One region of the Kitasatospora sp. NPDC059795 genome, then DNA from elsewhere that is predicted to be linked to it. Evidence: riboswitches for the same ligand, from Rfam matches in the RefSeq annotation. Region 1 holds a riboswitch; each other region holds the start of a gene.

Region 1 (4,925 bases):
CGCCCACACCGTCACCTGACCGGGCGCGTGCCGCACCCCCCAGTCCTTCGCCAGCTTGCCGACGATGCTCAGCCCCCGGCCGCCGTGCGCCGACACCGACGGGCTGGCCGGCACCGGCCGGGTGGTCGCCCCGCCGTCCGTCACCTCCAGGGTCAGCAGACCGTCCCCGCGCATCCGCCAACTCACCAGCACCGTACCGATCTCCGCGTCCTCATCGGGGCGCGGGCGGCGGCCGGCGGAACTGTCGGCCGCGGCGGGATCATCGGCCGGCAGCGGTCTGGCATGACGACAGGAATTGCTGAGCAGTTCGGAGAGGATCAACACCGCGTCGTCAATCACCGCATCCGGTATCGAGCGATCACCGAGATCGCTGCGCAGCCTCCGCCGCGCGGTCGAGACACTGGCCGGACCGTGCGGAACTGCCATGGCCGATGAGGTCGACCCGGCCTGAACTGGCACAGCGCGCGCCACCATCAACGCCACCCCCGGACCTCCTTCAGCTTCTGCCGAGGGATGGATGCCCGCCGTTAATGCCTCGGAAACGGGCGTTCGACGATCCGATCGCGGTATTAACGAGATCCGCACGGCAGATGGGCAAAAGGTGAGGTGCGTCTCACCTTCTGTCGCGTCCGGCGGGTTGTCCGAAAGGCCAACGGGAAATACCCCGTTCGGTATTTCCCGTCATGTCAATGGGCGCACGTGCGGAGTCCCGGCGGCTGCGCCTCAGCGGCCCAACTGGGCCAGGACGTCGGCCGGTCGGTTGGTGATCAGCGCCTCCACGCCCAGTTCCAGGCAGAGTTCGACGTCCTCGGGGCGGTCCACCGTCCACACGTGCACCCGGTGGCCGGCCCGGCGCAGCGCCCGGATCCGGTCCGGGTCGCGGCGCACCAGCGAGATGCCCGGGCCGGCGATCGACGCGCCGCCCGGCAGCGCCTCGATCCGGCCCAGTATCGGCACCGGGCGCTCCCACAGGTACACCAGGGGCAGCGTCGGGGCGGCCTTGCGGACCCGGTGCAGGGCCAGCTCCGAGAAGCTCATCACCCGCACCGTCGACTCCTCCGGCGTGGCCGGCAGCAGGCCGAACCGGTCCAGCATCCGCAGCAGTTCGGACTCCACCCGGCCCGCGTACCGGACCGGGTGCTTGGTCTCGATGGCCAGCTCGACCCGGCGCCCGGAGTCCGCGACCAGCTCCAGCAGGCGCTCCAGGGTCAGCACCGAGCTGCGCTGCGGTCGCTCCGGGTGCTTCCAGGAGCCGAAGTCCAGCTCGGACAGCTGGGCCAGCGTCATCGTCGACACCACGCCCTGCCCGTTCGAGGTGCGGCGCACCGTGCGGTCGTGGACGCACACCAACTGCCCGTCGGCGGTGACCCGGACGTCGCACTCCAGCCCGTCCGCGCCCTCCTCCAGCGCCCGTCGGTACGCCTCCTCGGTGTGCTCCGGGAGGGCCGCGGAGGACCCGCGGTGGGCGATCACCTTGACTGCCGAGCGGTCGATCGGCTCGGGGAGCGGAGCCGAGCTGCTGTGCTGGATGTTCACGTCAACCACCCTACGCGGCACCGGACGGCGGGTTGCTTCCGGCACGGCAACGCCCCGGTGAACAGCTCCGGGTTGACGCCGGGTCAGGCCCGTGGCGCTCGGGTCGGGCCCGGCAGTGCTGGGGCCGGGCCCGGCGGTGCTGCACGGCGCGGGTCAGGCCCGGCGGCGTTCCACGGTCGCCACCGCGCCGGTCGCCAGCGCCGCCACCAGGAACGAGAGCAGCGAGGCCGAGCTCCACGCCTGCGGAGTGAAGTGCACCGCCTCCTGGGCCTTCGCCCACAGGTCGGTCCACCAGCCGGCCACCGCGGTCGGCGCCAGGAACTGGTAGACCGCGAAGCCCAGCGCCCACGGCAGCAGCATCACCCAGCGGGCGGGGGCGTCCTGGGTCAGGTTCCAGCCGCGGCGGCCCGCGCCGAGGAAGTAGTCCACCGCGAGCACCGCGAACAGCGGCACGAACACCGACCCGATCAGGCCGAGGAACGCGTAGTACGACTCGGTGAACTCCTTGATCTGCAGCGCCAGCACCGTCACCAGCACGCCGATGCCGCCGGTCAGCACCCGCCGGTCCACCTTCGGCCACAGGTTGTGGATCGACATCGCGGTCGAGTACACGTTCGCGAACGACTGGTCGGACTCGCGCAGCACCAGCACCAGCAGGAACGCCCAGCCCGCGGCCACGCCGGTGAACGAGCCGAGGATCTTGTCCGGGTCGCCGCCGGACTGCAGCAGCGCCACCACGCCCAGTACGTAGCACCACACCTGGGCGACCGTGTAGCCGGAGAACGTCCCCCAGAACGCGCTCGCCGAGGTGCGCGCGTGCCGGGTGTAGTCGGCGGCCAGCGGGACGAACGAGATCGACACCGCGATCACCGCGTCCGTCGCCGACAGGAAGCCGTCCCAGTTGCCCGCGCCCGGGTCCGGGAAGCCCTGCCGGGCGAACTGCACCGTGAAGTAGACCATCGCCACGCCGACCGCGACGGCCACGTACTTGCGCAGCACCGCGATCGCGCCCAGCGGCCAGATCGTCAGCACCGTCGTCAGCACGCCCGCCAGCAGCACGAACAGCCAGCGCCAGCCCTCGGTGCCGGCCACCGTCTGGGCGCCCCAGGCGATCACCGTCAGCTCGTACACGCCCCAGCCGACGCACTGCAGGATGTTCAGCACCGTCGGGACGTACGACAGCCTGGTGCCGAACAGGCCGCGCAGCACCGCCATCGCCGGGGCGCCCGTGCGCGCGCCCACCAGCGCCGCCACCGCGAGCATCGCGGTGCCGATCGCGGTGCCCGCGACGATCGCCGTCACCGCCGCGGTGAAGCCGAGTTCGTGGCCCTGCTTGCCCAGCACCGTCGCGGCGCTGGTGAAGCCGATCAGGCTCACCCCGAGGTTCGCCCACAGCGCGAACAGCGCCCGGAAGTCCAGGGTGCGCGGCGGCGCCGTGTCGAGGGTCAGCGGGGCCTCGGCCCGCGCGGCCGTCTCAAGATCGGAAATTGGGGCAGACGGAACAGCCGTCATGGCCGATACTCCCTACGCCGGCATTACCCGGACAGGTTCCGGCGGTCTGCGCCCCCTCGACCCGGGCGGCGTCCCCGCCATGCCCTACGGTCGTTCCGGCGCACTCTCAGCCTGGCTGGTCCAAGCTCCCGCGACTCTCTTCGGTTTACAGGAGCGACAGGCTAGCCTCCGAGTTGGGGAACGCCAAGGCCGGGGGGAACGGCGTCCGCATCGCGGGACCACTGATGTCCATGTCAGCGAGGCCTAAGGCTTCTCATGATTTCTTCAGGGGCCCGCTTACGGTGTCCGAATCCGGCATAGGAAAAACTGTGCCCCGAGGCTGTGGCCGCGCCGACCGCGCGACGACCACCGCCCAAGGTTCTGTCAGCGATGGAGGTCGTCCGTGAGCACCGAGCACGCGAGTGGTACCACCCCGCCGGAGAAGGCCCCCGAAGGCCCCGGCACCGAGGCGGCCGCCGCCACCTCCGGGACGCCCGCGTCCGCTCCCGCCTACCTCGACGCGCCGCCGCCGGTGCTGCCGGCGGCCCCGGCTGCCCCGGCTCCGGCTTCGGTCGCTCCGGCTCCGGTGGCTCCGCCGGTGAGCGACGGGACCATGCAGTTGGGGAAGGTCCCGGCGCCGCCGGCCGCGGCCCCGGTTCCGGCGGACCAGCCGACGCCGTTCCAGAACCCGTACGGCAGCGTCGCCGCTCCCGCCCCGGTTCCTGCGGACACCCCGCCGCCGTTCCAGAACCCGTACGGCAACGTCGCCGAGCAGGCCTCGCCCTACGCGCCGACCGCCACCGTCCCGACCGTGCCGCCGCTCGCCCAGAACGGGCCGCCCGCGCCGGGCGTCCCCGGCGACGCCTCGCAGCACCCGTTCGGGGCCGGTCACCCGGTCGGCGGCTGGGGCCACCCGTCCGGCGGACCGGGCGGTGTCGGCGGGCCGGGTGAACCGGGCTCGCCGTGGGGCGGCCCGCAGTCCGCCCCGGGCGGCGGCTCCGGCAAGGGCAAGCGCGGCGGGCTGGTCGCGCTGGTCGCGGCGGTCGCCCTGGTGGCCGGCCTGGTCGGCGGCGCGATCGGCGGGTCCGTCTCCGGCAAGGACTCCGACCGCAGCGCCGGCGCCAGCCGCAACAGCACCACCGTCGCCGTCGGCAACACCCACCAGAACCTCGACCGGGCGCCCGAGTCGGTCGCCGGGATCGCCGCCAAGGCGCTGCCGTCCACCGTCACCATCAAGGCCTCGGGCTCCAGCGAGTCCGGCACCGGCACCGGATTCGTCTTCGACACCGAGGGCCACATCCTGACCAACAACCACGTGGTCGCGCCGGCCGCCAAGGGCGGCAAGCTCAGCGTCAAGTTCTCCGACGGCTCGTCCTACAGCGCCTCCGTGGTCGGCCACGCCGACGGCTACGACGTCGCGGTCATCCGCCTCGACAACCCGCCCAAGGACAAGCTCGTCCCGCTGCCGCTCGGCGACTCCGACAAGGTCGCCATCGGCGACGCGACCATCGCCATCGGCGCGCCCTACGGCCTCGAAGGCACCGTCACCACCGGCATCATCTCCGCCAAGGACCGCCCGGTCGCCTCCGGCGACGAGACCGGCGCCCAGGCCTCGTACATGAACGCCCTGCAGACCGACGCCTCCATCAACCCCGGCAACTCCGGCGGCCCGCTGCTCGACGGCTCCGGCTCGGTCATCGGCATCAACTCGGCGATCCAGTCCAACACCAGCGGCTCCGGCCGGGCCGGCTCCATCGGCCTCGGCTTCGCCATCCCGATCAACCAGGCCAAGTGGGTCGCCCAGACCCTGATCAAGGACGGCACCCCGGTCTACGCGATCCTCGGCGTCCTCCGCAACGACGACTACCGCGGCGACGGCGCCCAGATCGCCACCGCCC
Region 2 (4,925 bases), on a different contig from region 1:
TCGGCCAGCGCCGCGGCGCGGGCCTTGATGCCCTCGGCCTCGGCCAGGCCCTGGGCCCGGGTGGCCTCGGCCTCGGCGAGACCCTTGGCCCGGGACGCCTCCGCCTCGGCCAGGCCCTTCGCGGCCTCGGCGGCGGCCTGCGCCTCACCGGTGGCCCGGGTGGCCTCGGCCGCGGCCAGACCGCGCGCCCGGGTGGCCTCGGCCTCCGCGGCGGCGGCGACCTTGACCCGGTTCGCCTCGGCGGCGGTCTTCAGGTCGGTCTCCCGGGACAGCGCCTCGGCGGCGGAGATCCGCGCGTCGCGGTCGGCCTCGGCCTTGGTGCGGGTCTCGTACGCGCGGGCGTCGGCGGGCTTGCGGACGTCCGCCTGGAGCTGCTGCTCCTTGCGGTGCGCCTCCAGCTCGGCGACCTTGGTCTCCTGGACCACGACCTCCTGCCGGGCGGCGGCCTGCGCGAGCGGGCCGGCCTGCAGCGCGCGGGCCGCGGCGGTGTCCATCTCGGCCTGGTAACCGGCCTGCTGGATACCGGAGTTGCGCGTTGCCTCGGCCTTGCGGGCGAACGCCTCCTGCTCGGCCTCGGTGGCCCGCCGGTCCGCCTCGGCGGCGGCGATGCGGGCGTCCCGCTGGACGGCCGCGGCGTGCGGCGCGGCCAGGTTGGTGATGTAGCCGGTCGGGTCCAGGATCTCCTGGATCTGCAGCGAGTCGATGATGAGGCCGAGCTTCTCCATCTCGATGCCCGAGGCGGAGCGGGTCTCACCGGTGAGCCGCTCGCGGTCGCGGATCATGTCCTCGACCGTGAGCCCGCCGACGATGGACCGCAGGTGACCGGCGAACACGTTGTGCACGCGCTGGCCCATCATCTTCTGCTGGTCCAGGAACCGCCGGGCGGCGTTGGCGATCGACGCGTTGTCGTCGCCCACCTTGAAGATCACAACCCCCTTGACGTGCACGGGAATTCCCTGCGACGTCACACACTCCACGTCCAGCGCGGCCTCGTTGAGGTCCAGCGACAGCCGGCGCACCGCCTGGACGCCCGGGATCACGAAGGTGCCCCGGCCGGTCACCACACGGAAGCCCAGACCCTCGCCGTGCTTGGAACCCGAGATCACCAACGCCTCGTTGGGTTCCGCCACGCGCCACATCAACTTAAAGAGCACGATCAGGGCAACGAAGCCTGCGACGGCGCTGCCCGCGATGCCGATCAGCATCGGCAATCTCCCCCTTCGGAGCACACCGGTTCCGTGACTGCGCTTCGGTCCGTGCAGGTTGGCGCGGAAGCCGGTGGCAGCCGCATTCTCCGCCGTTCCGGATCACGGGGGAAGAGCTGAGCCGGGAGGAACTCGCACTGTCTCGAAACCGTTGCGCGGGGTCACCTGTGACGGTCCGACAGGTGATCAGAGCGGCTCGACGTAGACGGTGCGCGGTGGCTGATATTCGACCACGACGACCATGGTGCCCGACTGCAGCGGCTCACCCGGAGTGGCGAGGTACGCCAGGAACGCCTCGGTGCCCAGCCGCTCCGGGACGTGCACCATCACCTCGCCGACCAGGCCTGCGCCGATCCGCCCCGTCACCCGCCCCATCAGTCCGATCACCTGCACGATTCTCCCACTCCCGACGAGGCGTGAACAGTTCCGGCCCGCACGGGAGTTGTACGCCGGTGCGGGTGCGGGCCCGGCGATGCGCCCTGGACCGGTGCCGCCGCGTGCCCTACGGTGAGGAACCGAACGCAGGCGGACGACGCCTGCGCGGAACGGGAGCTCGGAGCACCGGGCTGAGAGGGCGCTGACGGTACGCGGATCCGCGAACCACCTGCTGCGCCGACCGCAGGAACCTGACCGGGTAATGCCGGCGTAGGGAGTTGAAGGTCCGATGACCGTTTTTTCCGAGCACAGCTCTGCCCGCGATTCGGCCGCCGGCGGGTACCCCACCCCCGCCTGGCACAAGGCCTACCGCCAGGGCAGCCGCCCCGACCTGCGGGTCCCCTACCGCGAGGTCGAACTGACCGACGGCCGCACCGTCCCGCTGTACGACACCTCCGGCCCGTACACCGATCCCGATCACGCCACCGACGTCCGACGCGGACTGCCCGCCCTGCGCGACGCCTGGATCCGCCAACGCGGCGACGTCGAGGAGTACGAGGGCCGCGAGGCCCGGCCCGAGGACGACGGCATCAAGCACACCGCGCCCCGCGGCGGCGACCTGCGCAACCTGGACGCCGTCTTCCCCGGCCGCCCGCGCCGCCCGCTGCGCGCCAGGGACGGCCTCGCCGTTACCCAACTCGGGTACGCCAAGCAGGGGTTGATCACGCCCGAGATGGAGTTCGTGGCGCTCCGGGAAGGCCTGGAGCCGGAGTTCGTGCGCGAGCAGGTGGCGCGCGGACGGGCCGTCATCCCGGTCAACGTGAACCACCCCGAGAGCGAACCGGCCATCATCGGCACCGACTTCCTGGTGAAGATCAACGCCAACATCGGCAACTCCGCCGTCACCTCCTCCATCGAGGAGGAGGTGGAGAAGATGACCTGGGCCACCCGCTGGGGCGCCGACACCGTCATGGACCTCTCCACCGGCCGCAACATCCACACCACCCGCGAGTGGATCCTGCGCAACTCCCCCGTCCCGATCGGCACCGTCCCGCTCTACCAGGCGCTGGAGAAGGTCGACGGCCGGGCCGAGGACCTCAGCTGGGAGGTCTACCGGGACACCGTCGTCGAACAGTGCGAGCAGGGCGTCGACTACATGACCGTGCACGCCGGCGTGCTGCTCCGGTACGTGCCGCTCACCGCCCGCCGCAAGACCGGCATCGTCTCGCGCGGCGGCTCCATCATGGCGGCCTGGTGCCTGGCGCACCATCAGGAGAACTTCCTCTACACGCACTTCGAGGAACTCTGCGACCTGCTGCGCGCCTACGACGTCACCTTCTCGCTCGGCGACGGCCTGCGGCCCGGCTCCATCGCCGACGCCAACGACGAGGCGCAGTTCGCCGAACTCACCACCCTCGGCGAGCTCGGGCGGATCGCCCGCGCCAAGGACGTCCAGGTGATGATCGAGGGCCCCGGGCACGTCCCGATGCACAAGATCCGCGAGAACATGGACCTGCAGAAGGAGATCTGCGACGAGGCCCCGTTCTACACGCTCGGCCCGCTCACCACCGACGTCGCGCCCGGCTACGACCACATCACCTCCGGCATCGGCGCCGCGATGATCGCCTGGTGGGGCACCGCGATGCTCTGCTACGTCACCCCCAAGGAACACCTGGGGCTGCCGAACCGCGACGACGTGAAGACCGGCGTCATCACCTACAAGATCGCCGCCCACGCCGCCGACCTCGCCAAGGGCCACCCCGGCGCGCAGGCCTGGGACGACGCACTCTCCGACGCCCGCTTCGAGTTCCGCTGGGAGGACCAGTTCAACCTGGCCCTCGACCCGGAGACCGCCCGCGCCTTCCACGACGAGACCCTCCCCGCCGAACCCGCCAAGACCGCGCACTTCTGCTCCATGTGCGGCCCCAAGTTCTGCTCCATGAAGATCAGTCAGCAGATCCGCGACGAACACGGCGCCGACCTCGCCGCCACCGTCGAGGCAGGGATGGCCGAGAAGTCCGCCGAGTTCGCGGCCCACGGCAGCAAGGTCTACCTGCCGCTGGTCGACTGACGCGTCCCGCTGACCCCGCCCCGGCCCGGCCGCAGTCCGGCCGCAGTGCAGTGCAGTGCGGGGCGGGGTCGGCGGTCAGGGCCGGTCGCCGAAGATCGCGCGGTGGCCGCGGGCGGTGTCCATGTACTCGCGGACGCGGTGGATCAGGCCGTCGCGGAGTTCGAAGACCAGGCAGTAGTCGTTGGCGTAGTGGTTGCCGTCGGCGAGTGTCGCGGTCATGGTCTCCTCGACGACGACGCGGTCGCCGTCCGCGTGGACGGCGTGGAAGGCGACGGCGACGTCCCGGACGAACAGGCGGGGGAAGTCCTCGGCGAGGAAGCGGGCGATCGCCCGGCGGCCGATCAGGTGGCTCGGGCAGTCCAGTGCGACGGCCGTCGCGTTGCCCGCCGGGGCCAGCCACTCGGCGTCCTCGGTGAGGACGGCGGCGATCCGCTCCGGGTCGTGGCTGGCGAAGGCCTTCCAGGCGTGCTGGACGATGTCGCGGCTGTGTCGGGGCATGGTCGCGAGGCTAGGCGGGCGCGGGCCGCGCCACTGGCGGGTTTCGGACCTTGTCACCCCGGGGGAGTGCGGTCCGCGCGGGCCGGGGCGGAGGCAGTACGATCCGTGCCGCCGCCGGGACGACCTGCGGTTTCTTCGTGATGAGAGAGATCCGGATGCAGGACGTCCAGGCACCGCCGGTGCCGGAGCAGGTTCCCGACGAGGTGGCGGCGCCGGCGGCGAGCGAGGGGCTCGGGGAGCTCCGGGCTTCGTTCGGGCCCAAGCGGTTGAGCGGTGCGGCGATGACCGGACTGATCGTCATGTGCCTGGTGGGGCTGGCGCTGTTCGTGCTGCCCGGGCTGATCTTCATCTGGCGGCTGACGCAGGTCCCGAACCTGAACAAGAAGCAGGGCGCGAAGCGCATCCACTGCTTCGAGCACGGGGTGGTGGCGGGCGACCGGGCCGGCCGGCCGGTGGCATTCCGGTGGGACGACGCGGCGGTGCTGCAGCAGATCACCCGGCGGTACGTGAACGGGTTCCACACCGTCACCACCTATCTGTACACGCTGTACCGGCCGGACGGCACCTCGGTCGAGCTGACCGGCTTCTATGCCGACCCGGTGGTCTGGGGCGCGGCCTTCCAGCACGAGATCACCCGGTCCCAACTCCCGGGCGTGCTCGACGTGGTGAGGCGCGGCGGGACGGTCCGGTTCGGCGACATCGCGGTCAACGCGGGCGGCGTGGCGAACGCCCGGAGCGGGTCGCTGGCGTGGCCCGAGGTCGAGCGGATCGAGGTC
Region 3 (4,925 bases), on a different contig from region 1:
GTGCGCCGCGCCGAGCGCCGCCAGCACCGGCTCCAGGACGTCCAGCGCGGCCCGCACCGAGAGCGCGCCGCGGTCGCGCAGCAGGTCGCGCAGGGTGCGGCCGGGGACGTACTCCATCGCCATGAACACCGCGCGCGGATCCGCGCCCTGGTCCAGCACGTTGACCACGTTGGGGTGCGCGAGCCGGGCCACCGCCTTCGCCTCGCGGATGAACCGCGCCGTGAAGTCGGCGTCGCCCGCCAGCGAAGGGTGCATCACCTTCAGCGCGACGGTCCGGTCGAGGCGGGTGTCGGTGCCGCGGTAGACCGTCGCCATGCCGCCGACGGCGATCCGCTGCTCGACCCGGTAGCGCCCGTCGAGCAGCGCACCGATCAAGGGGTCGTTCAGCGTCATGTCCACCCGAGGAGTCTAGTCAGCGCCCGGCAGGGCTGGACCACCTGCCGGGCGCGTGCCGTCGGAACGGGCGCGTGCCGTCAGAACGCCGGGCGCTCGCGGGTGTCGGCGAGGCCGGTGGTCGGGGAGGACGCCTCGGCGTAGTAGCGGCGCGGGATGCGGCCGGCCCGGTGGGCGAGGCGGCCGGCCTCGACGGCGCGGCGCATCGCGTCGGCCATCAGCACCGGGTCCTGGGCGCGGGTCACGGCCGAGGCCAGCATGACGGCGGAGCAGCCGAGCTCCATCGCCAGGGCGACGTCGCTGGCGGTGCCGGCGCCCGCGTCGAGGACCACCGGGACGTTCGCGGACTCCACGATCAGCTGGAAGTTGTGCGGATTGCGGATGCCCAGGCCGGAGCCGATCGGCGAGCCCAGCGGCATGATCGCCGCGCAGCCGACGTCCTCCAGCTTGCGGGCCAGCACCGGGTCGTCGTTGGTGTACGGCAGCACCGTGAAGCCGTCGTCGACCAGGGTCTCGGCGGCGTCCAGGAGTTCGATCGGGTCGGGCAGCAGGGTGCGCTCGTCGGCGATGACCTCCAGCTTCACCCAGTTCGTGCCGAGCGCCTCGCGGGCCAGCCGGGCGGTCAGCACGGCCTCGCCGGCGGTGTAGCAGCCGGCCGTGTTCGGCAGGATCCGGATGCCGTTGCGGGCCAGCACCTCCAGCACCGAGCCCTGGGTGGCGGTGTTGACCCGACGCATCGCGACCGTGGTCAGCTCGGTGCCGGAGACGCGCAGCGCCTGCTCCAGCACCTCCAGGCTGGGCGCGCCGCCGGTGCCCATGATCAGGCGGGAGGTGAAGGTCGTGTCACCGATGGTGAGCAGGTCGTCGGCCATCTCAGCCTCCCTGCACGGCGGTGAGGATCTCCACCCGGTCGCCCGCCCGCAGCGCCGTGTCGGCCCACGAACTGCGCGGCACCACGGCCTCGTTGACGGCGGCGGCGACGCCGGTGTTGGCGGCGGAGACCTCGGCGACCACCACGTCCAGGGTGGTGGCCTCGGGCAGTGTGCGGGGTTCGCCGTTGACGGTCAGGGCGACGGTGTTCATGCGGGCACCTCGGTGCGGAAGCGGTCGGGGGTGAAGTCGGCGGCCAGCGCGGGGAGTTCGCCGGTGGCCAGGTAGTCGGCGAGCAGGTCGGCGGTGACCGGGGTGAGCAGCACGCCGTTGCGGTGGTGCCCGGTGGCGGCGGCCAGGCCGTCCAGCGCGGTCGGGCCGAGCAGCGGCGCGTTGTCGGGGGAGCCGGGCCGCAGGCCCGCGTTGGTCTCCACCAGCGGCAACTCGGTGATGCCGGGGACGAGTTCGTGCGCGTCGCGGAGCAGCTCGTAGACGCCGCCCGCGGTGACGGTGGTGTCGTGCCCCATCTCCTCGGTGGTCGCGCCGATCACCAACTCGCCGTCGGCGCGCGGCACCAGGTACAGGTGCCGGCCGCGCACCACGGCGCGCACGTTGCGGGACAGGAACGGCGCGTACAGCTCGGGGATGCGCAGCCGGAGCACCTGCCCCTTGACCGGGCGGATCGCCGGCAGCACCCCGTCCGGCAGGCCCGGCAGCAGGTGGGAGCGGGAGCCCGCCGCCAGCACCGTCCGGCCGGCCGTCAGGTGCTCGCCGGTCAACAGCCGTACGCCGGTGGCACGTTCGCCGTCGATCAACAGTTCGGCGGCCTGGGTGCGGTGGAAGGCGACGCCCAGCAGCTTGCACGCCGCGACCAGCGCGGTGGCCAGCCGGCGGCCGTCCACCTGGTGGTCCTCGGCGACGTGCAGGCCGCCGCGCACCCCGGGCGCCAGCATCGGCTCCAGCCGTCGGCACTCCCGGCCGGTCAGCCACTCCGAGGCCAGGCCCAACCGGCCGTGGAAGGCGTGCAGTTCGCGCAGTTCCTCGCGGTCGTCGGAGTCCAGCGCGACGGCCAGCGTGCCGGTGCGGCGGTAGCCGGTGTCCAGGCCGGTGAGTTCGGTCAGCTCGGCGGCGAACGCGCCGTAGCGCTCGTTGGACGCCATGCCCAGGCGCAGCAACGGCTCCTCGCCGTACTGGAGTTCGGTGACCGGCGCGAGCATCCCCGCGGCCACCCGGGCCGCGCCGCCGCCCGGCGACGGGTCCACCACCGCGACGCGCAGCCCGCGTTGCGCGGTGCGCCAGGCGACGCCGAGGCCGATGATGCCCCCGCCGATCACCAGCACGTCGGAATGTGCCACCACGCCTCTTCTCCCTTCGCCGGCATGACCCGGATCAGGTTCGGACGGTCGCGGGCCGCCACAGCCCGCCTCTCAGCCCGGTGCGCCGGGCTCCCGTGATAGTCAGTGCCTCCACTTTAACGCCGGGCCGACCCCCGCCCACAGGGGCATGCGGGCGGTTAGGGTGGGGCCGTGGCTGAGCTGAGGGCAACGGACCGGGTCGTCGTGGTCGGGGCGGGCATGGCGGGCGCACAGGCCGCCCTGAACCTGCGGCAGGGAGGCTGGCAGGGCGCGATCACCCTGGTCGGCGAGGAACTCCACCTGCCGTACGACCGGCCGCCGCTGTCCAAGGACGTCCTGCTCGGCAAGGCCGACGCCACCGCCTTCGAACTCGACTGGGCCGACCTCGGCGTCGAACTGCTCACCGGCCGCCGCGCCACCGGCCTGACCGCCGGCGTGCTGCACACGGATGGCGGCGAACTCCCGTACAGCGCCCTGGTGATCGCCACCGGCGCCGACCCGCGCACCCTCCCCGGCCTGCCCGGCGCCCGCACCCTGCGCACCGTCGACGACGCGCACGCGCTGCGCGCCGCACTCACCCCCGGCAGGCGGATCGTGCTGGTCGGCGCGGGCTGGATCGGCGCCGAGACCGCCACCGTCGCCCGCGCCCTCGGCTGCCACGTCACCGTGGTGGAGGCCGCCGCCACCCCGCTCGCCGGGGCGCTGCCCGCCGAACTCGGCGCGCTGATGGCCGAGTGGTACGCCGCCGCGGGCGTCGAACTGCGCTGCGGCGTCGGCGTCGCCGGGGCCGCCGACGGCGGGGTGCTGCTCGCCGACGGCACCCACCTGCCCGCGGACGAGGTGGTGGTCGGCATCGGCGCCCGCCCCGCCACCGGCTGGCTCGCCGACAGCCCGCTCGCCCTCGACCCCGACGGCACCGTCCCGGTCGACGACCGGCTGCGTACCGTGCTGCCCGGCGTCTGGGCGGCCGGCGACTGCGTCTCCTACCCGTCCGCCCGGTTCGGCACCCGGCTGGCCGTCCAGCACTGGGACCACGCGCTGCACTCCGGCGGCACGGTCGCCGCGTCCGTGCTCGGCACCCTGGACGCGCCCTACGACCCCGTCCCGTACTTCTGGTCCGAGCAGTTCGACCGCATGGTGCAGTACGCGGGCCGGCACGCCGGGGCCGACCACCTGCTGTGGCGCGGCTCCCCGTCCGGGCGCGACTGGTCGGTGCTGTGGCTGCGCGACGGCGTCCTCGTCGCGCTGCTCGCCGTGGACCGACCGCGCGACCTGGCGCAGGGCCGCCGCCTGATCGAACGCGGCGCCGTGCTCGATCCCGCGCTCGCCGCCGACCCCGCCGTCCAGCTGAAGGCGGCCGTCAGGTAACGGGTGGGTAGGCTGGGTGCCGTGAGCACTATTGATCCCAAGATCGACGCCCTGGTCCCTGCGTGGCTGTACCTGCCCGACATCTCCGAGCGGTGGGGCGTGGTGATCACCGAGGTCCGGGACATGGTGAAGAACCGCACCCTGTTGGCCGTCCGCCGCGGCCAGAACAACTCCCTCCAGGTGCCCGCCGACTTCATCGAGGACGACGGCCCGGTCAAGCACCTGGTCGGCACCCTCACGGTGCTGCGCGACTGCGGCTTCTCCGACCAGGAGATCCTCGAGTGGATGTTCACCGAGGACCCGTCGCTGCCCGGCAGCCCGATCCAGGCGCTGCGCGAGAACCGCGGCACCGAGGTCAAGCGCCGCGCCCAGGCCCTCGCGCTGTGACGGCCCGCCGGCAACTCGCCGACGCGAAGCTCTACCTCTGCACCGACGCCCGGCGTGAACAGGGCGACCTGGCCGACTTCCTGGACGCCGTGCTGGCCGGCGGCGTCGACATCGTCCAGCTCCGCGACAAGAACCTGGAGGCCCGCCAGGAACTCGAATTCCTGGAGGTCTTCGCGGACGCGGCGAAGCGGCACGGCAAGCTGCTGGCCGTCAACGACCGCGCCGACGTCGCGTACGGCGCCCGCCCCGACGTGCTGCACCTCGGGCAGGACGACCTGCCGGTGCGGGTGGCCCGCGCGATCCTCGGCGAGGACGTGCTGATCGGACGCTCCTGCCACGCCGAGAGCGAGGTGGACGCGGCGATCGCCGAACCCGGCGTCGACTACTTCTGCACCGGCCCGGTCTGGCCCACGCCCACCAAGCCCGGCCGCCACGCCCCCGGCCTCGACCTGGTCCGCCACGCGGCCGACCGGAACCCGGACCGGCCGTGGTTCGCCATCGGCGGCATCGACCTGGGCAACCTCGACCAGGTGCTGGACGCCGGCGCCACCC

Evidence for each region. Region 1 has a riboswitch for thiamine pyrophosphate ahead of ACFV4P_RS20370 (purine-cytosine permease family protein). Riboswitches for the same ligand answer to the same signal wherever they lie in the genome.
Region 2: it holds a riboswitch for thiamine pyrophosphate, as region 1 does, so the genes downstream of both, thiC (phosphomethylpyrimidine synthase ThiC) here and ACFV4P_RS20370 (purine-cytosine permease family protein) in region 1, are expected to answer to the same signal.
Region 3: it holds a riboswitch for thiamine pyrophosphate, as region 1 does, so the genes downstream of both, thiO (glycine oxidase ThiO) here and ACFV4P_RS20370 (purine-cytosine permease family protein) in region 1, are expected to answer to the same signal.

The regions. Positions count from the first base shown of each region.
Region 1 is NZ_JBHWID010000009.1:221,607-226,531, forward strand. It holds gene ACFV4P_RS20360 (ATP-binding protein) at 1-474, opposite strand, end outside; gene ACFV4P_RS20365 (glycerophosphodiester phosphodiesterase) at 724-1,530, opposite strand; gene ACFV4P_RS20370 (purine-cytosine permease family protein) at 1,690-3,048, opposite strand; TPP riboswitch at 3,041-3,190, opposite strand; gene ACFV4P_RS20375 (trypsin-like peptidase domain-containing protein) at 3,431-4,925, shown strand, end outside.
Region 2 is NZ_JBHWID010000013.1:529-5,453, forward strand. It holds gene ACFV4P_RS24645 (flotillin family protein) at 1-1,205, opposite strand, end outside; gene ACFV4P_RS24650 (hypothetical protein) at 1,392-1,592, opposite strand; TPP riboswitch at 1,741-1,874, shown strand; gene thiC (phosphomethylpyrimidine synthase ThiC) at 1,870-3,651, shown strand; gene ACFV4P_RS24660 (nuclear transport factor 2 family protein) at 3,727-4,149, opposite strand; gene ACFV4P_RS24665 (DUF6585 family protein) at 4,290-4,925, shown strand, end outside.
Region 3 is NZ_JBHWID010000004.1:402,536-407,460, forward strand. It holds gene pknB (Stk1 family PASTA domain-containing Ser/Thr kinase) at 1-393, opposite strand, end outside; gene ACFV4P_RS11375 (thiazole synthase) at 474-1,265, opposite strand; gene thiS (sulfur carrier protein ThiS) at 1,267-1,476, opposite strand; gene thiO (glycine oxidase ThiO) at 1,473-2,618, opposite strand; TPP riboswitch at 2,612-2,725, opposite strand; gene ACFV4P_RS11390 (NAD(P)/FAD-dependent oxidoreductase) at 2,838-3,986, shown strand; gene ACFV4P_RS11395 (Rv2175c family DNA-binding protein) at 4,008-4,373, shown strand; gene thiE (thiamine phosphate synthase) at 4,370-4,925, shown strand, end outside.